Regions from separate parts of the Pantoea sp. SGAir0430 genome, predicted to be linked through region 2. Evidence: predicted binding sites of a transcription regulator. Region 2 holds the regulator's gene; each other region holds the start of a gene.
The links. Region 2 encodes PhoB, which activates phosphate uptake and scavenging genes when phosphate is short. Its sites were predicted from a motif close to CTGTCATAAAACTGNCNNAT; they were not measured.
Positions count from the first base shown of each region.

Region 1 (6,939 bases), 990 kb from region 2:
ATCACCCTGTCGCAATCCGGTGAAACCGCCGATACGCTGGCAGCGCTGCGCCTGTCCAAAGAGCTGGGCTATCTCGGTTCGCTGGCCATCTGCAACGTGGCGGGTTCGTCACTGGTGCGTGAGTCAGATCTGGCGCTCATGACCAAAGCCGGCACCGAAATCGGCGTGGCCTCGACCAAAGCGTTCACCACCCAGCTGACGGTACTGCTGATGCTGGTGGCGAAGCTGGGGCGTCTGCACGGCATGCGCGCTGAAACAGAGCACGAGATTGTTCATGCACTGCAGGCGTTGCCGAGCCGCATTGAACAGATGCTGGCGCAGGATAAAGTGATCGAGAATCTTGCCGAAGGCTTCTCTGACAAGCATCACGCGCTGTTCCTCGGCCGTGGCGATCAGTATCCGATTGCCATGGAAGGGGCGCTGAAGCTGAAAGAGATCTCCTATATTCACGCCGAAGCCTATGCGGCGGGCGAGCTGAAGCACGGTCCGCTGGCGCTGATTGATGCCGATATGCCGGTGATTGTGGTGGCACCGAACAACGAACTGCTGGAGAAGCTGAAATCCAACATCGAAGAGGTGCGCGCGCGCGGCGGTCTGCTGTACGTGTTTGCCGACCAGGATGCCGGTTTCAGCGACAGCGAAGGCATGAAAATCATCCCGCTGCCGCACGTTGAAGAGGTGATTGCCCCAATCTTCTACACCGTGCCGCTGCAGTTGCTCTCCTACCACGTGGCGCTGATCAAAGGCACCGACGTCGACCAGCCGCGTAACCTGGCTAAGTCGGTTACGGTGGAATAAGCGTAGCCCGGTCTGGAAACAGGCCGGGTTTTTTTAACTCATTGTTGTTCCGATTAAATTAATCGTGAATTCTGTGAACGTTGTGAATTAATTTTTCCCTGATATGTGAAATCAACTTTCATAATTCGCTGGCTGTCCTTCACTTCTGTTTTGTTTAACTTTAATTTAACCTTTCAGTCATAAGCTTTCTGATGCATGTAGCAAGCCAAACTCGTTCTCTGCATGTAGGAATTTATGGCGCGTTATTTCATATTTACTTTTTTTTGTCTGGTGTTTTTATCCGATGCACTGGCATCGTCATTTAGTGTGAATATTTCCGGTAACGTGATGGTACCTTCCGACTGTAAAATAAATAATGGTATGCCGATCAGTGTTAATTTCGGCGATGTGCGCACCGATAAAATAGATGGGAAAGCGTATCAGCAACCTGTGTCATTTACGCTTTCCTGCACTAATCTTCCCTCTAATGCGCTTAAACTCCAGCTACAGGGGAATGCAGCCAGTTTTGATAGCGGTGCGTTACGCGCATCAGTTAGCGGGTTAGGTATTGCGTTTTTTAAGTCTAGCGCTGAAAGGTTAAATATTAATACCAGCTGGGTAAACTTTACTTATCCCGCGCTGCCGGTTATTACGGCCGTCCCGGTGAAAGATAACAGCAGCAGTTTAACGGGTGGAAGTTTTACTTCAGCGGCAACACTGGTAGTGGAACTGCAATAAATGAAACGTACGTGGTTAATGGCACTATTGCTGCCCGCTATGCTGAAGTATAGCGCAGTGGCTGCTTTCAGCGTGCAGGCTAACTTCAGTGGAAAACTCATCGAGCCGCCCTTATGTCAGATTAACGGCGAAAAGCCAATTATGGTGGAGTTTGGTTCAGTGGTTATTTCCCAAATCAATGGCGACAGCTACAGAAAACCTGTCTCCTGGACGTTAACCTGTAGCAATAATCCCGATAAGAGTATGCGTGTACAAATCAGTGGCACCGGAAGCGCATTTAATTCTGCTTTGCTGGCGACCAGCCAGCGTGATTTGGCGATTCAGATATTAAGCGGTAAAAATGGCGAAAACGCCCTGGCACTGAATAACTGGCTGCCGTTTACCTTTCCTGCGCTGCCCGTCATTCAGGTGGTACCGGTGAAAAAAAACGCCGCGGTGTTAACCAGTGGTGACTTTTCTGCTTTTGCTGCGCTGGTGGTTGAGTACCAGTAGATGATCGGCGTTGACGCAACCACAGGATTAGACCAATGCTAACAGGGCTTGTTTTCCGCTATCTGGCTTTTTTCGCTGGCCTGCTGCTGTTCTTTTCAGCGCAAGCGATGGAAGCCCCGCGCGTAGATGGCATTCGCTGGGTCAACGCAAGCCAGGTTGAAATTACCTGGTCAGTGGTGGATGTCGGTATGATATCCGGCTATGCCCGCTGTAACTCTTCAGAGAGAACCTGCGCAGCAGGCATCGGTGTCAGCGCCTGGTTTATCGGGCATGGCACCGTATTCAGCGCTGCGGGCGGGCCGCAAATTTACGTCGATCAGGGCGAGAGCCTGGCCTCGGTGGCTGAACGTTTTATCCGTTTTAATGGTCGGGGTGGCAAGTTTCTGCGTAACTCAGATACCCGTTATTACAGTTCATACTGCGGCAGCTTTGTGACAGCCTCCGCGACCGTAACTGACTATTCCGGAATGGTTGCGCCCTGGGCACCTTGCGTCAACATTCCGGTGGTGCCGGTATCCTGTTCGGTAAGCGGAGCCGTGCTGAATATTAATCATGGTACGCTGGCCCCGGCCGCCGTTAATGGCGCCAAAGCCAGCGTTAACTTCTCGCTTTTCTGCAACCGTGATGTGAATATCAGTTTTGCGCTTGCCGGTGGGATCAATATCCTCAAACTGAGCAACAACATCAGTACGCTGTTATCACTGGCTGACGGGAGCCTGAATAAACCGCAATTAGTGCGGGCTAACGTGACGACGCCGTTCACGCTGATTTCGACGCTCTCCTCAACAACCCCCAGTCCCGGTAACTTTACCGGCAGCACGGTGGTTTTCATTAATTACCTCTGATTTGCCAGCCGACCCGGTTGTCATATAACTGTCACAATTCGTACATTTCACTGTCATCAAACTGTCCTATTTTGCCTCCAGCAGCAATCACTGACTCTTACTAAAACGGCGTCAAGCCTGATTTTTAATCCCCTGGAGGGAACATGACACTGATGCGTAGCACCGTAGCCCGAATTCTCGCCGCCACCTTCGCAGTAAGCGCGGTTTCTGCTTTTGCAGCCACCGACCTGACAGGCGCAGGCGGGACGTTCCCGGCACCGGTTTATGCCAAGTGGGCAGCAGAGTATCAGCAAGCCACCGGTAGCAAAATCAACTATCAGGGTATTGGTTCCTCGGGTGGCGTGAAGCAAATCATTGCCAAAACCGTGGATTTCGGTGCGTCCGATGCGCCGATGAAAGAAGAAGATCTGCAGAAAAATGGCCTGTTCCAGTTCCCGACGGTGATCGGTGGCGTGGTGCTGGCGGTGAACATTCCCGGCGTTAAATCTGGTGAGCTGACGCTCGACGGTAAAACGGTCGGCGACATCTATCTCGGCACCATCAAAAAGTGGAACGATCCGGCGATCACCAAACTGAACCCGGGCGTGAAGCTGCCAGACACCAACATCAACGTGGTGCGCCGCGCGGATGGTTCCGGCACCTCTTTCGTCTTCACCAGCTACCTGTCTAAAGTGAATGAGACCTGGAACAGCAAAATCGGTAAAGGCAACACCGTCAACTGGCCAACCGGTCTGGGCGGTAAAGGTAATGACGGCGTGGCCGCGTTTGTACAGCGTCTGCCAGGCTCGATTGGCTACGTAGAGTACGCCTACGCCAAACAGAACAACCTGACTTACACCAAACTGGTTGATGCCGATGGCAAGCCTGTGGCACCGAGCGAAGCCAGCTTTGCAAACGCCGCCAAAGGCGCTGACTGGAGCAAATCCTTTGCCCAGGATCTGACCTTCCAGAAAGGCAACGACGCATGGCCGATCACCTCAACCACCTTCATCCTGATCTATAAAGAGCAGGCGAATGCGGAGAAGGGTAGTGAAGTGCTGAAGTTCTTTGACTGGGCGTACAAAGGCGGCAGCAAAACGGCTACGGCGCTGGATTACGCTGCGCTGCCAGAGAGCGTAGCGAATCAGATTCGTGCTGCCTGGAAAGCCAACATCAAAGACAGTTCCGGTAAAGCGCTGTACCAGTAAGTGTATGACCCGGCCAGCGTCCGCGCTGGCCAGCCTGATGGGCGGCCTTGTTGCCGCCCTGATTACCCTCTGAGATCGAGAATTCTATGGCTGCCACTAAGCCGACGTTTAAAGCACCGGGCAAGCAAGGCGACATGATATTCGGCGCGCTGGTGAAGCTCTCCGCGCTGATCGTATTACTGCTGCTGGGTGGCATTATCGTCTCCCTGATTTTCTCCTCCTGGCCGAGCATCCAGAAATTTGGCTTCTCCTTTCTGTGGACCAAAACCTGGGATGCGCCAAACGAAGAATTTGGTGCGCTGGTGCCGATTTACGGCACCCTCGTAACCTCACTGATTGCCTTAATCATCGCGGTGCCGGTGAGTTTCGGTATCGCCCTGTTTCTGACCGAACTGGCGCCAAACTGGCTGCGCCGTCCGCTGGGTACCGCGATTGAGCTGCTGGCGGCCATTCCCAGCATCGTGTACGGCATGTGGGGCCTGTTTATCTTTGCTCCGCTGTTCGCGGAGTATTTCCAGACGCCGGTTGGCGACGTGCTGGCAAATATCCCGATCGTCGGCGCGCTGTTCTCCGGTCCGGCCTTCGGCATCGGTATTCTGGCGGCGGGCGTGATCCTCGCCATCATGATTATCCCTTACATCGCCTCGGTGATGCGCGATGTGTTCGAACAGACGCCGGTGATGATGAAAGAGTCTGCCTACGGCATCGGCTGCACCACCTGGGAAGTGATCTGGCGCATCGTGCTGCCGTTCACCAAAAACGGCGTGATCGGCGGCGTGATGCTGGGTCTCGGCCGCGCGCTGGGCGAAACCATGGCGGTCACCTTTATCATCGGTAATACCTACCAGCTGGACAGCGCATCGCTGTTTATGCCCGGCAACAGTATCACCTCAGCGCTGGCGAACGAGTTCGCCGAAGCCGAATCCGGCGTGCACGTGGCGGCGCTGATGGAGCTTGGCCTGATTCTGTTCGTGATTACCTTTATCGTACTGGCGATCTCCAAACTGATGATCCTGCGTCTGGCGAAGAGTGAAGGAGCCCGTTCATGACAGCAATTGAAATGCAGGCGCGCGCCGAGCTGGAAGCCTCGCGCCGTAAAATGCAGGCGTGGCGCAGCACCAAAAACAAAATTGCCCTGACGCTCTCGCTGCTGACCATGGCGTTCGGCCTGTTCTGGCTGATCTGGATTTTGTTCACCACCGTCACGAAAGGGATCGATGGCCTGAGCTGGACGCTGTTTACCGAATCCACGCCGCCGCCCAACACCGCGGGCGGTGGTCTGGCGAACGCCCTGGCGGGCAGCGGCCTGCTGATCTTCTGGTCCACCTTCTTTGGCACGCCGCTGGGCATTCTGGCGGGTATCTACCTGGCAGAATATGGCCGCAAGCACTGGCTGGCGGAAGTGATTCGCTTCATTAACGACATCCTGCTGTCCGCGCCGTCGATTGTGGTCGGCCTGTTCGTGTACACCATCGTGGTGGCGCAGATGCAGCACTTCTCCGGCTGGGCCGGTGTGATAGCGCTGGCGCTGCTGCAGGTGCCCATCGTGATTCGTACCACCGAGAACATGCTGCGGCTGGTGCCGGACAGCATGCGTGAAGCGGCTTATGCGCTGGGCACGCCGAAGTGGAAGATGATCTCGGCTATTACGCTGAAAGCCTCGGTCTCCGGCATCATTACCGGTGTGCTGCTGGCGATTGCGCGCATTGCCGGTGAAACCGCACCGCTGCTGTTCACCGCGCTGTCGAACCAGTTCTGGAGCACCGACATGATGCAGCCGCTGGCCAACCTGCCGGTGACCATCTTCAAATTCGCCATGAGCCCGTTTGCCGAATGGCAGAGCCTGGCGTGGGCCGGTGTGCTGATTATTACGCTGTGCGTGCTGCTGCTGAACATCGTGGCGCGCGTGATTTTCGCCAAAGGCAAACACTAATTTTCCGGCGCGGCTTCGGCGGCGCTGCACATGAGAGATGAGCAATGAGTATGGCAACTCCTTCTGCCGGTAAAATTCAGGTGCGCAATCTGAACTTCCACTACGGTAAGTTCCACGCGCTGAAGAACATTAATCTGGATATCGCCAAAAACCAGGTGACGGCGTTTATCGGTCCGTCGGGCTGCGGCAAATCCACCCTGCTGCGCACCTTCAACAAAATGTACTCGCTCTATCCGGAGCAGCGTGCTGAGGGTGAAATTCTGCTGGATGGCGACAACATTCTGGCATCGCATCAGGATATCGCCCTGCTGCGCGCGCGCGTCGGCATGGTGTTCCAGAAGCCGACGCCGTTCCCGATGTCGATTTATGACAACATCGCCTTTGGCGTGCGGCTGTTTGAGAAGCTGTCGCGTGCCGATATGGATGAGCGCGTGCAGTGGGCGCTGAGCAAAGCCGCGCTGTGGAATGAAACCAAAGACAAGCTGCACCAGAGCGGTTACAGTCTCTCCGGCGGTCAGCAGCAGCGCCTGTGCATCGCGCGCGGCATCGCGATTCGCCCGGAAGTGCTGCTGCTGGATGAGCCATGTTCGGCGCTGGACCCGATCTCTACCGGACGCATCGAAGAGCTGATCACCGAGCTGAAGCAGGATTACACCGTGGTCATCGTGACCCACAACATGCAGCAGGCGGCGCGCTGTTCCGATCACACGGCGTTTATGTATCTGGGCGAGCTGATTGAGTTCAGCGACACCGACACGCTGTTTACCAAGCCAGCGCAGAAGCAGACAGAAGATTACATCACCGGTCGTTACGGCTGATTCAGGAGAGAAACATGGATAATTTAAATCTGAACAAACATATCTCCGGTCAGTTCAACGCGGAGCTGGAGCACATTCGTACTCAGGTGATGATCATGGGTGGCATGGTGGAGCAGCAGCTTACCGATGCCATCACCGCGATGCATAAC
Region 1 is NZ_CP039427.1:2,972,421-2,979,359, forward strand. Features, by position in the region: gene glmS (glutamine--fructose-6-phosphate transaminase (isomerizing)) at 1-798, shown strand, start outside; gene E7738_RS14070 (fimbrial protein) at 1,033-1,515, shown strand; gene E7738_RS14075 (fimbrial protein) at 1,516-2,007, shown strand; gene E7738_RS14080 (MrpH family fimbial adhesin) at 2,043-2,852, shown strand; gene pstS (phosphate ABC transporter substrate-binding protein PstS) at 2,996-4,039, shown strand; gene pstC (phosphate ABC transporter permease PstC) at 4,126-5,088, shown strand; gene pstA (phosphate ABC transporter permease PstA) at 5,085-5,972, shown strand; gene pstB (phosphate ABC transporter ATP-binding protein PstB) at 6,017-6,790, shown strand; gene phoU (phosphate signaling complex protein PhoU) at 6,805-6,939, shown strand, end outside.
Region 1: a site for PhoB is predicted at 2,903-2,922, ahead of pstS (phosphate ABC transporter substrate-binding protein PstS). Genes of this name have one in related genera too.

Region 2 (6,939 bases):
GTGGATAAGCAGGAAATAGTCGGAAAACACCTGAGATGATTTGCTTAAAGTTTCTGCAAAGCGGGCGATCTCCTTGCAGAAACCGCCGCAGGGATGCACAAAAGGCGCGCTTTACGCGCCTGTTTGCACAACTTTACAGCATCACCACACCTGTTGTGCGATGTCGACAACCAGACGAATCTTCTGCCACTGCTGCGCTTCGGTCAGGCTGTTGCCCTCTTCCGTTGACGCAAAGCCACACTGCGGGCTGAGGCAAATCTGGTCGAGGCTGACAAACTGCGCCGCTTCCTGCAGGCGCGCCTTTACCTGTGCAGCGTCTTCCAGCTCGCCGGTTTTGGTGGTAATCAGCCCTAATACCACCTGCTGATGACCGGGTTTGATGAAACGCAGCGGCTCAAAGCCACCGGAGCGCTCATTATCGTACTCGAGGAAAAACGCGTCGATGTTCACGCTGCCAAACAGAATTTCCGCCACCGGCTCGTAGCCGCCTTCCGAGATCCAGGTCGAGCGGAAGTTACCACGACACACGTGCAGACCGACGGTGAGATCCGCCGGTTTATCTTCCAGCGCGCGATTCAGCACCTGCGCATAAATGCGCGCCAGCTGTTGCGGATCTTCACCGCGCTCGCGGATTTGCTGCTGCTGATCGCCTGAACACAGGTACGCCCACACGGTGTCATCCAGCTGCAGATAGCGGCAGCCAGCGTCGTAAAACGCCTTGATCGCCTCTTTGTAAGTCTTTGCCAGATCGGCGAAGTACTGCTCCAGATCCGGATACACCGTGGCATCAATCACTTTACGGCCGCCGCGGAAGTGCAGCACGCTCGGGCTGGGAATGGTCATTTTCGCCACCGCATCGCCGGCCACGCTTTGCAGGAAGCGGAAATGGTCCAGCATCGGATGCTGCGGGTTAAAAGCGACTTTGCCGGTGACCTTCACGCCGTGCGCTTTGGTCTGCACGCCGTTGAACTGAATGCCCTGATCGGCCTCAAACAGCTCGACGCCGTGCAGATGGCCAAAGAAATCAAAGTGCCACCAGGCGCGGCGGAATTCACCGTCGGTCACCACCTGCAGACCGCTGGCGCGCTGCTGCTCCACCACCTGGCGAATCGCATCGTCTTCTACCTGACGCAGCTGGTCGGCGCTGAGGGCACCACTGGCGAACTGTTCACGTGCCTGTTTAATGGCGGCGGGACGCAGAAAGCTGCCGACGGTATCGGCGCGGAACGGGGCGGTGTTGCGTTGCATATTCACTCCTGCACTGACACATAATTGCGTCAGGGTATAATTGCGTACGGTTATTTTTGGCCATCTGGATGGCTATATGTCCATAAGAGTGACATGCCGCCCCACCGGCGGCAATGGAAGAAAATTCAGGGGACGTGAAAAAAATTCATGATCGGTCAGCGTGAATTAGTTTTGCGCAATCGCCGCGCGCGCCTGCGCGATCTGGCTATCGGACAGCGGCAGGTAGCCGGCCTCCGTTACACGGCGCTGGCCCTGCGCAGAGAGCACCTGCTGCAGAAAGGCGGCGACCAGCGGCGGCAGCGGTTTACCGGGCGCCTTGTTAACGTAAATATACAGCGGGCGCGACCACGGATAACGGCCGCTGCGGATCGATTCGGCATCCGGCATAACGCTGTCGCCGCTGGCGGTGACGATCGGCAGGGTTTTCACGCCGCTCAGGTGAAAGCCAAAGCTGGCGTAGCCGATGCTGTTCGGCGTGCTGGCGACCGCCTGCACCACCGCCGCCGAGCCGGGAAACTCCGCGACGTCAGCGCGGAAATCGCCGCGACACAGCGCCTGCTGCTTGAAAAAGCCCCAGGTGCCGGAAGCGGAGTTACGGCCAAAGCGCTGAATACTGCGCGTTGCCCAGTTCGCCGTATGCAGGCCAACATCGCCCCAGCGCTGCGGCACCTGCTGTGCGCCGCACAGCCGGGTCACGGAGAACAGCGCATCCAGCTGCGGCTGACTGATGGACGGCAGCGGATTGTCCTGATTAACCACCACCACCAGCGCATCCATCGCCACCGGCACCGCCAGCGGCGCATAGCCATAGCGCGCGATAAACAGCTGACGCTCATCCACCTGCATCGGCCGGCTCATGGCGCCAAGCTGAGCGGCCCCGGCGGCCAGCGCGGTCGGCGCCGTCGACGATCCCGCCGCCTGCACCTGCACATTAACGCCCGGCGACTGACGGCTGAAATCTTCGCCCCACAGCGTCATCAGGTAGCCCAGCGTGTCCGAGCCCACGCTGCTCAGGTTGCCGGTCAGCATGCTTTGCTGAGCCGTCGCCAGCAGCGGGCACAGTAATAAAAGAGAGAGCAGCAGCGATTTCATCACAGAGTCCGGTGGCGTTTACTGCGCCACATTCTCGCGGATTCCGTTCGCCACAATCAAGCGCGGTGGCAGCACGAAGCGGAAGCAGGTTTCCTGATGCGGCACGCTGCTGATCTCCAGCCGCGTGGTGTGGTGGCCGAGCGCGTGCTTAACAATGGCCAGCCCCAGCCCGCTGCCGCCGGTGGCGCGCGAGCGCGCTTTATCCACGCGGTAGAAGCGTTCGGTCAGGCGCGGCAGATGCTCCTCGCTGATGCCGGGCCCGTTGTCGCACACCTTAAATTCGGCGCCCTGTTTGGTGCGCAACCAGCTGATGTCGATGCGCGTGCCATCCGGCGTGTGGTTCACCGCGTTATACACCAGATTGGAAATCGCGCTGCGCAGCTGTTCATCATTGCCGAACACCTTCAGGTGCGGATCGGTGTGGAAATGGATGCTGTGCCGGCCCTGGCTGAGGGTTTCCGCCTCGCGCTGCAACAGCAGCAGCATGGTCGGCACATCCACCGTCTCTTTCAGGTCAATGGCGGGGGCCGCTTCGATGCGTGACAGCGTCAGCAACTGCTTCACCAGGCTGTCCATGCGCCGCGTCTGCTCCTGCATGGTGCTGAGCGCCTTGCTGCGGGTGCGCTCATTCATCCCGGCGTCGTCCATCATCTCCAGATAGCCCTGCAGCACCGTCAGCGGGGTACGCAATTCATGACTGACGTTGGCGAAGAAGTTACGCCGCGCCCCTTCCAGCTGGTGCATCTGGGTGACGTCACGCGCCACCATCAGCCACTGCCCTTCACTGTAAGGCATGACGCGGAACTCCATGTGATGCTGATTATTCAGCACCAGCGTCAGCGGCTTGTTGAAGTCGCGCTGGCGGATATAGCGGGAGAATTCAGGGTAGCGCAGCAGGTTGAGGATATTCTGGCCATTATCTTCCGGCCAGCGCAGCCCGAGATGCTGCTGGGCCAGACCGTTACACCAGAAAATGGTGCCCTCTTCGGTGGTGAGTACCACCGCGTCCGGCAGCGACTCGGCCCCGCTGCGAAAGCGTTTGATCAGATTGCCCAGCTCGCGCCGGCGGCGGCGATTGCGCAACTGCATTTGATACAGGCCGTAAAACAGCGGTTCCCAGCTGCCGCGCCCGGTGGGCGGCGTCATTGAACGATCAATCCACAGCCAGTGCGACAGCCGCATCAGATTTTTAAAGTGCCAGAACAGCACGCCGCACACGGCCAGTAACAGCCACCACGGCAGATAGCCAACCAGCAGACCCAGCACCAGCGCAGGCAGACACACCAGCGCCAGCTCGGTCAGTAATCTCTTCCAGGAGAGTCGTTCCAGCACGGTAAAAGACTCCGTTTAGTAGCGGGCAGAGAAACGATACCCTGTTCCGCGAACGGTTTGTACCATGCGATCGTGGCCGGAAACTTCCAGTGCTTTACGTAAACGACGGATATGCACATCCACGGTGCGGTCTTCCACATACACGTTAGTGCCCCACACGTGATTCAGCAGCTGTTCGCGGCTGTATACGCGCTCCGGATGCGTCATAAAGAAGTGCAGCAGTTTGTATTCGGTCGGTCCCATTTCCAGCGGCGTGGTTTCGGACATCACGCGATGCGAGGAGGGATCGAGGCTCAGCCCCTGCATCTCAATCACCTCTTCCACCGCCATCGGTGAGATGCGGCGCATCACGGCTTTAATGCGCGCCATCAGCTCTTTGGGCGAGAACGGCTTGGTGATGTAATCATCGGCGCCCACTTCCAGCCCGCGCACGCGATCTTCCTCTTCACCGCGCGCCGTCAGCATCATCACCGGAATATCACGCGTCATGGCTTCACGCTTTAAATGTTTGATGAACTGAATGCCGCTGCCGCCGGGTAACATCCAGTCCAGCAGAATCAGATCGGGCCAGGGTTCGATCAGCTTGCCAATCGCGCTGTCATAGTCCTCAGCCTCAATCGGCTGATAGTCGTTTTGTTCCAGCACGAAACATAACATTTCACGGATGGGAGCTTCGTCTTCCACAACCAAAATGCGCTTAGCCATTATTACTCCTGCGATTGTGACGGCATGTCACGGGGGTTTGCGGCGCCATTATGCGTCAGTTTTGTGACACTTTTATGAAAAACCCACCTCATGATAATCAGATAAAAAGCGCAATTGTGACAACCGGTTTCGCTTTTTTTTCATTGCGTTGTTAAGCGGTTATACTGCCGCTTTGCGATAGCAGGCACGGAGCATTCATGCGCATTATTCACACCGCTGACTGGCATCTCGGTCAGTTCTTTTACAGCAAAAGCCGCGCCGCCGAGCACCAGCAATTCCTCGACTGGCTGCTGGCCGCGATTGTGCAGCATCAGGTGGATGCGCTGATCGTCGCTGGCGACCTGTTTGATACCGGTTCGCCGCCCAGCTACGCGCGCGAACTGTTTAACCGTTTCGTGGTGGCGCTGCAGCCCAGCGGCTGCCAGCTGATTGTGCTGGCCGGCAACCATGATTCGGTCGCCACGCTGAATGAATCGCGCGAGCTGCTGGCCTGCCTCAATACCCGCGTCATTACCAGCGCCACGCCCGGCGGCGAGCAGCAGGTGCTGACGCTGCAACAGCGTGACGGCACGCCGGGCGCGCTGCTGTGCGCCATTCCCTATCTGCGTCCGCGCGACATCCTGCGCAGCCAGGCGGGTCAGTCCGGTCGCGATAAGCAGCTGTCGCTGCTGCAGGCGATTGAGCAGCACTATCAGCACTGTTATGCCGCCGCCGTGGCGCAGCGCGAAGCCATGGGCAGTACGCTGCCGATCATCGCCACCGGGCATCTCACCACCGTGGGCGTCAGCAAGAGCGATTCGGTGCGTGATATCTACATCGGCACGCTGGACGCCTTTCCGGCGCAGGCCTTCCCGCCTGCCGACTACATTGCGCTGGGCCACATCCATCGTGCGCAGCGCATCGCCGACAGCGATCACATCCGCTACAGCGGTTCGCCGATTGCGCTCAGCTTTGATGAGCTGGGGCGTGAGAAAAGCGTATTCCTGCTGGAATTTAGCACCCGGCTGGAGTCCGTCACACCGCTGGTTATTCCGTCATTCCAGCCGATGCAGATGCTGAAAGGTGCCATGGCGGAGATCGAACAGCAGCTGACCGCGTTTCACACCTATGAAGGCGATCTGCCGGTGTGGCTGGATATTGAAATCACTACTCAGGAGTACCTGAGCGACCTGCAGCGCCGCATTGAACAGCTTACCGACGCGCTGCCGGTTGAGGTGCTGCTGGTGCGCCGCAGCCGCGATCAGCGTCAGCGCAGCCTGGCGCGGCTGGAGAACGAAACCCTGAGCGAACTGAAAGTTGAAGAGGTGTTTGCCCGCCGGCTGGCGCTGGAGGAGCAGCTGGAGGATGAACAGCGCGCGCAGTTAACGCAACTGTTTCGCAGCACGCTGGCGACGCTGGAGGATCCGGGCGCATGAAAATTCTGACGCTGCGTTTTAAAAACCTCAATGCGCTGCGCGGCGAGTGGTTTATCGATTTCCGCCGCGAGCCGTTTGCCAGCAACGGGCTGTTCGCCATCACCGGCGCTACCGGCGCGGGTAAAACCACGCTGCTGGATGCCATCTGTCTGGCGCTCTATCACCAGACGCCGCGCCTTGGTGGCCTGTCGCAGAGCGAAAATCAGCTGATGACGCGTGACACCGCTGAATGCCTCGCCGAAGTGGAGTTTGAGATCAAAGGTGAAGCCTGGCGCGCCTTCTGGAGCCAGAACCGCGCGCGCGGCCTGGCGGAAGGTAAACTGCAGGCGCCGCGCGTCGAACTGGCGCGCGTGGCGGACAACCAGATCGTCGCCGATAAAGTCGGTGACAAGCTCAAAGCCATCGAAACCTTGTCCGGTCTCGATTTTGCCCGCTTCACCCGTTCGATGATGCTGTCGCAGGGGCAGTTTGCCGCCTTCCTCAATGCCAAACCCGGCGAGCGCGCCGAGCTGCTGGAGGAGCTGACCGGCACCGAAATCTACGGCCACATCTCGATGCAGATCTACGAGCGCTGGCGCACGGCGCGCGCGGCACTCGACACGCTGCGCGCCCGCGCCGGTGCGGTGCAGTTGCTCGATGACGCCCGCCGCGCCGAACTGGCGCAGCAGCTGGACCAGCTCACCCGCACCGAACAGGATCTGAGCGAGCAGCTGGCGCAGGCCCAGCAACAGCAGCAGTGGCTGACGCAGCAGCAGCAGCTCAACGCGGAGCAACAGCAGGCGCAGCAGGCGTTGCAGGCTGCCGCCGCGGCCTGGCAGCAGGCGGAAGGCGATCGCCAGCGGCTGGCGCGTGCTGAACCGGCGGAGAAGCTGCGCGACAAACTGCAGCAGCGCGAACAGCTGCAGCGCGACCAGCAGACACTGAACCAGCAGGCGCAGCAGTTACAGCAGCAACAGCAACAGGCACAAGCGGCGCTGCAGCAGGGTGAAAGCCACTATCAGGCCGCACAGCAGGCACGTGAACGCGCGCTGGCCGAACAGCAACAGCTGGAGACGCTGCTGAGCGAACAGGTGATCCCGCTCGATCAGCAGATCGCCAGCCGTGCACAGCAGCTTGAGCAGCAGCAGGCGCTGCTGAGCGAACAGCA
Region 2 is NZ_CP039427.1:1,986,798-1,993,736, forward strand. Features, by position in the region: gene E7738_RS09640 (cobalamin-independent methionine synthase II family protein) at 142-1,248, opposite strand; gene E7738_RS09645 (PstS family phosphate ABC transporter substrate-binding protein) at 1,414-2,340, opposite strand; gene phoR (phosphate regulon sensor histidine kinase PhoR) at 2,359-3,672, opposite strand; gene phoB (phosphate response regulator transcription factor PhoB) at 3,688-4,377, opposite strand; gene sbcD (exonuclease subunit SbcD) at 4,575-5,792, shown strand; gene E7738_RS09665 (AAA family ATPase) at 5,789-6,939, shown strand, end outside.

Region 3 (6,939 bases), 740 kb from region 2:
GCTCCAGGCGTGCAGCGCAGCGGCATCGTGCTGGTTCAGCGCCTGACTCAGCAGCGACAGCTCCGTGCACTTCTGTAACGCAAAGGCGAACCAGCTTTTTATCTCGTCGTCGAGGCGGGTTTCCACGCTCAGGTCAATGGGGCTGTGCAGCAGTGAGCAGGAGGAACCGATCCACAGCTGTTGACGCTGGCCGGTCAGCGGCTGCAGGCGCTCAAACCAGCGGGTGAGATCGGCGCGCCAGACGTTACGGCCATTGATCACCCCCAGCGACAGCAGCCAGTCCGCCGGGATCTGCTGGTTGAGTTGCTCAAGGTCGTCTTTGCCGTGCACCAGGTCCACGTGCAGGCCCTGCACCGGCAGCGTTTTGATGACATCAAGATTCTGACCAATGCTGTCAAAGTAGGTGGTCAGCAGCAGTTTCACTTCGCCCTGTAGCGCGTCGTACGCCGGTTTAAACGCCTCGCGCCACGCCTGCGGCAGTTCCAGCGCCAGCGCCGGCTCATCAATCTGCACCCATTCGATGCCGCGCTGACGCAGTTCAGCCAGCACCTGACGGTACACCGGCAGAATGGCCTGCAGCAGCGACAGGCGGTCAAAGGCGTCACCTTTCACCTTACCCAGCCACAAATAGGTCACCGGCCCCAGCAGCACCGGTTTGATGGTGTGGCCGAGCGCCAGCGCTTCATCCACCTCGTCCAGCAGTTGCGTCCAGCTGAGACGGAACTGCTGACCCTGGGTAAATTCCGGCACGATATAGTGATAGTTGGTGTTAAACCATTTGGTCATCTCTGCCGCCGCCGCAGGCTCGCCGCTGGGCGCCCGACCGCGGCCGATGCGGAACAGGGTGTCGAGGTCAATCGAGCCGTCTTTATTCTGGTGCCGTGCCGGTACGTTACCGAGCAGCAGGCTGGTGGTCAGTACGTGATCGTACCAGGCAAAATCGCCGACCGGCAGCAGATCAACACCGGCGTCTTTCTGCTGCTGCCAGTGACGGGCGCGCAGTTCACGACCCACCGCCAGCAGTTCGTCCTGTGAGCTGTTCCCGGCCCAGTAGCTTTCCTGCGCTTTTTTCAGTTCGCGGCGCAGTCCGACGCGAGGGAAACCGAGAGTATGGTTCAGAATGGTCATGTGAGATTCTCCAGAAGTTGTTCGCTGTGCGACAGTCGCAGCAACCGATTTACGTTCATCCAGCGGGCAATCCTGCCGTGCGCTGAGCGTATTAGCTGGACAAAGGTAAAGTGGCCGTCGCGTCTGACTGAGATGTTTAGCCGTCCAGATGTTTACACCGCTATAATCTGCGGGTACTGTATGTGTCTCAAGCGCAATTTGTTCAATCTCGATGTGAAGGACTCTCATGATCGAACTCAAACACCTGCGGACGCTGCAGGCGTTACGGCACACCGGCTCGCTGGCTGCCGCCGCCGCTCAGCTTCATCAGACGCAATCGGCGTTGTCTCACCAGTTCAGCGACCTGGAACAGCGGCTGGGCTTCCGGCTGTTCGTGCGTAAGAGCCAGCCGCTCCGTTTTACGCCGCAGGGAGAGATTCTGTTGCAGCTGGCGGAGCAGATTCTGCCGCAGATTCAGCAGGCGCTGCAGGCCTGTCATGAGCCGCATCAGACCACGTTGCGCATCGCTATCGAATGCCACAGCTGCATCCAGTGGCTGACGCCGGCCCTGAACAATTTCCGTCAGAGCTGGCCGCAGGTAGTGATGGACTTCAAATCCGGCGTGACCTTTGATCCGCAGCCGGCGCTGCAGCAGGGTGAACTGGACGTGGTGCTGACGTCCGATATTCTGCCGCGCAGCGGTTTGTTCTATGCGCCGATGTTTGATTTTGAGGTGCGGCTGGTGCTGGCGCCGGATCACCGCCTGGCGCAGCTGGCTCACATCACGCCGGAAGATTTGGCCGATGAGGTGCTGATGATCTATCCGGTACAGCGTCAGCGGCTGGACGTGTGGCGTAACTTCTTACAGCCAGCCGGCGTCAGCCCGGCGCTGAAGAGCGTGGATAATACACTGTTGCTGATCCAGATGGTGTCAGCCGGCATGGGCATTGCCGCGCTGCCGCACTGGGTGGTAGAGAGCTTTGAGCACCAGGGGCTGGTGGTGACGCGCACGCTGGGCGACGGGTTGTGGAGCCGTTTATACGCGGCGATGCGCGATGGCGAGCAGCGGCAGCCGGTGCTGGAGGCCTTTGTGCGCTTTGCCCGTCAGCACGCCTGCGAACACCTGCCTTATGTGCGCGATGCCTCGCGCCCCGGTTCCCTGCAGCCGGTCTCGTCCTGATGCCGCGGGCGGCCAATGTCGCCCGTGCTGTTATCCCTGCCCTGCCTGCTCTATAATGCGCCGCCTTAACCGCTACCGGAGAGTTTCACCATGACCAATAACGATGTGCTGCGCAGCGTGCGCTATATGCTGGATTTGAGCGACAGCAAAGTGGTGGAGATTTTTGCGCTGGCGGGCAGTGAAGTACCGCGTGAAGATGTGCAGGCGTGGCTGAAGAAAGATGACGATGAGGCGTTTCGTAAACTGCCGGATGTGCTGATGGGCTACTTCCTCAACGGTCTGATTTTCTACCGTCGCGGCAAAAGCGAAGACGCGCCGGCCCCGTCGGTTGAGCGCCGCATGAACAATAATATCTTTCTCAAGAAGTTACGCATCGCCTTCGCGCTGAAAACCACCGATATCCCGGATATCTTATTGAAGGCTAACTTCAAGGTGTCACAGGCTGAAATCGGCGCGATTTTCCGCAACCCGGATCATAAAAATTATCGCGAGTGCGGTGACCAGATTCTGCGTAACTTCCTGAAAGGTTTAACGCTGATTCAGCGGCCATCTACACCCGCGAAAAAAAGCTAAGCGCCTGAACTGCTGCTTTTGGCCGTGTGTCCCAGTACCCAGCGTTTATGCACGTACAGGGACGCAAAAATCACTATCGCCCCGGCGATAAAGCTCGGCCAGTGCGGCTTCTCCTGCCAGATCGCCAAATTCACCAGTAATCCTGCCGGCACGTGCATGTTGTTCATAATGCCCAGCGTCCCGGCATCGACCTGGGTCGCGCCGTAGTTCCACATGAAGTAACCCAGCCCGGACGCGACCACGCCCAGCCACACCAGCACGCCCCACTGCAGCGTGGTGGTCGGCAGCTTGTGCGGATTGCCCCAGATGCACCAGGCGATCACCGCGATCAGCACTGCGCCGAGATAGAACCACGAGAACGCGGTGTGCTGCGGCATCGGGCGGACTTCCTGCAGGCGCTTATAGCCCACCATGCCAATCGCAAAGCAGATGTTAGCCGCCTGCACCAGCAGCAGTCCGAACCAGAAATCATCGCTGACTTTGTCGTAGCGGATAATGGCCGCACCGAGCACCGCCAGCAGCGCGCTGAAAGCATAGCCAATGCGCAGCGGGCGCTTGCTGAGCAGGTCATAAATCAGCGTGACATATAGCGGCGTCATCACCGTAAACAGCAGGAATTCCGGCACGCTGAGATAGAGATAAGCCTCGAAACTGATCAGATACATGATGCCTAATTGCAGCATGCCCACCAGCATATAGAGCAGTAACGTTGAGGCGCGGTAACCGCGCCAGCGCAGAAACGGCAGAAAGACCAGCGCCGCCAGGCCTAAACGCATCAGCACCGAGAACCAGGTATCCACCTGCCCCGCCAGATACTCCCCGATTAAACTAAAAGAAAAAGCCCACAGAATGGTGGTAACGATCAGCAACAGCACGGTTATGTATCCTAAAGTTCAACACTGGCGCTAGTGTAAACAAACTACAGCGCGCTGGCGGGATAATCTGGTTGACATGTGATGAAATTAAACACGATCGCATCTTCCCTGCCCGGTCAGCAGGCACGCGTCCGCATGGCGGGTTGACCGACGGGCGGCGATTTTTATGAGGCAGCGCGCCGTTTTCTCTGACAGAAATGCGCGAAATCCAACATTTACTGGTTTATATCGCTCTTTATTGTCATAAAACTGTAACATATGTGTCACACGTCACAGTAACTGCGCGTAACCATCACTATTCTGTGCGCGAAATGGAAAGGTTGCTTTCTGTTCGCTGTCGTACTTTTTTTGCCCCAACCTGCTGGGAATCGATAACTATATTGCGCCCTTGGAGGGCCATTCTGATGTTGAGTATTTTTAAACCTGCACCACACCAGCCCCAGGTGGCGGATGATCGCGTCGATCCGCTCTATCGTCGTCTGCGCTGGCAGATCTTCTTCGGCATTTTCTTTGGCTACGCCGCCTATTATCTGGTGCGCAAAAACTTTGCGCTGGCGATGCCTTACCTGGTCGAACAAGGCTTTTCCCGCGGCGACCTTGGCTTTGCCCTCTCCGGCATCTCCATCGCCTACGGTTTTTCCAAATTCATCATGGGATCGGTCTCGGATCGCTCCAACCCGCGGGTCTTTTTACCCGCCGGCCTGATTCTCGCCGCCGCCGTGATGCTGGTGATGGGCTTCGTGCCGTGGGCAACCTCGAGCATCATGGTGATGTTCGTGCTGCTGTTTCTGTGTGGCTGGTTCCAGGGCATGGGCTGGCCACCGTGCGGACGCACCATGGTGCACTGGTGGTCGCAGAAAGAGCGCGGCGGCATTGTGTCGGTATGGAACTGCGCGCACAACGTGGGTGGCGGTATTCCTCCGCTGCTGTTCCTGCTCGGCATGGCGTGGTTTAACGACTGGAAAGCCGCGCTCTATATGCCGGCGTTTGGTGCCATCCTCGTCGCCATCATCGCTTTTGCGCTGATGCGCGATACGCCGCAGTCGTGCGGGCTACCGCCGATTGAGGCATGGAAGAATGACTATCCGCCGGATTACAGCGAGAACCACGAACAGGAGCTGACGGCGAAGCAGATTTTCATGCAGTACGTGCTGCCGAATAAGCTGCTGTGGTACATCGCACTGGCCAACGTGTTCGTATATCTGCTGCGCTACGGCATTCTCGACTGGTCACCGACCTATCTGAAAGAGGTGAAGCACTTCACGCTGGATAAATCCTCGTGGGCCTATTTCCTGTACGAATACGCCGGGATTCCGGGCACGCTGCTGTGCGGCTGGATGTCGGACAAGGTATTCCGCGGCAATCGCGGTGCCACCGGGGTGTTTTTCATGACGCTGGTGACCATCGCCACCATCATTTACTGGCTGAACCCACCGGGTAATCCGGGCGTGGATATGATCTGCATGATCGTCATTGGCTTCCTGATCTACGGTCCGGTGATGCTGATTGGTCTGCACGCGCTGGAGCTGGCACCGAAAAAAGCGGCCGGTACTGCGGCAGGCTTTACCGGTCTGTTCGGCTATCTCGGCGGATCGGTGGCAGCCAGTGCGATTGTCGGTTACACCGTGGATTTCTTCGGCTGGGACGGCGGTTTCTTAGTGATGATTGTCGGATCGGTGCTGGCGGTGGTGTTACTGCTGCTGACCATGGTCAGCGAGCATCGCCACAAGCAGCAGCAGGCATAATCTGAGCGGGCCGGTGCATACCGGCCCGTTTTATTCAGGCCAGGAACAACTTACGCAGCGTCTGCGGCACCGCGTCGTCGGCGTTGCTGCCAATCACTTCCAGCGTCGGCAGGGTATCTTTCAGGCGCTGATGAGCGTTACGCATGATGCAGCCTTTGCCCGCCATACTCAGCATCTCGACATCATTCATGCCGTCGCCAAACGCGATGCACTCTTTCAGCGAATAGCCAAGCTGTTTCGCCACGGCTTCCAGCGCGTGCCCTTTCGAGACGCCGCCAGCCATTACTTCCAGACAGGTGGGCAGCGAGAAACTGACATTAACCCGGTCACCCCAGCGCGCTTCAATCGCCTGTTCCAGCGGAACCAGATGCTCCGGATCGTCGCAGGTGAAGAACACTTTGCTGATGCCGTCGGTGGCCAGCATGCCGGGCTGATACACCTGATAGGTGAACACCGATTCCTGGAAAAACTCCGCTTCCTGCGGATTATGGCGGCTGATGTGCCACTCATCGTCGCGGTAAACGTGCGTCAGGATTTTCTCATCGTGATACTTCAGGCCATACAGCTCGCTGGCGATATCGCTGTCCAGATTATGGCTGAACACCAGTTCGCCGTCGGCGTTATGCACGCGCGCGCCGTTTGAGGTGATCATATACGCCGGAATGCCGAGCTTATCGCGCATCTGACCGACGTCGATGTAGTGGCGTCCGGTGGCAAAGATAAAATGCACATCGCGCGCCACCAGTTCCTGCAGCGTGGTGCGGGCAAACGGCGTCAGACGATGTTGCGGAGAAAGCAGCGTGCCATCCAGGTCGGATGCAACGATGTGGTACATGTAGGCCTCTGGTATTGATGTCTAAGAATACATTAGTCACGGTGGCGCTGATAAAAGTCGACCACCGCATTGAGCGCTTCGGCGCGCATGGCGTCTGTTTCAAACAGGATCTCGTGACGCGCGCCCTGAATGATGTAAGGCGTGGTGCCTTCCACCGCATGTCCCGCTGCCGCCATGGCCTCACAGAACAGATCCTGCGCGCGGTTATCCACCACGTCGTCTTCACTGGCCTGCAGCAGCAGAATCGGTGTCGTAATCTGCGCCACCTGATTAAGGATATGGCGTCCGGCCTGAATCCCTTCCCGCACCCAGTGATAGGTCGGGCCGCCGACGCGAATCGCCGGATCGTCGGCGTAAAAGCGCAGATTGCGACGATAACGTTCGCGACTGTGCGTCAGCCGGTTAATGCCAAACGGGCTGGCGCGCCAGCGTCCGGTGCCCAGCGCGTAGCCGTCGCGCAGCGCGGGCAGCTTTTCCGCCCAGTCGAGAATACGGTGCGCCAGAAACGGCGGCAGCGGCAGCACGATACCAAACATCGGCGCACAAAACACCGCCGCGTGGAAGGCCTGCGGCTGACGCGCCAGGAACAGCGCCACAATTGCGCCGCCCATCGAGTGCGCCAGC
Region 3 is NZ_CP039427.1:2,725,560-2,732,498, forward strand. Features, by position in the region: gene metE (5-methyltetrahydropteroyltriglutamate--homocysteine S-methyltransferase) at 1-1,128, opposite strand, end outside; gene metR (HTH-type transcriptional regulator MetR) at 1,355-2,287, shown strand; gene E7738_RS12955 (YehS family protein) at 2,378-2,860, shown strand; gene E7738_RS12960 (carboxylate/amino acid/amine transporter) at 2,857-3,735, opposite strand; gene glpT (glycerol-3-phosphate transporter) at 4,140-5,480, shown strand; gene yigL (sugar/pyridoxal phosphate phosphatase YigL) at 5,515-6,315, opposite strand; gene pldB (lysophospholipase L2) at 6,348-6,939, opposite strand, start outside.
Region 3: a site for PhoB is predicted at 3,974-3,993, ahead of glpT (glycerol-3-phosphate transporter). Genes of this name have one in related genera too.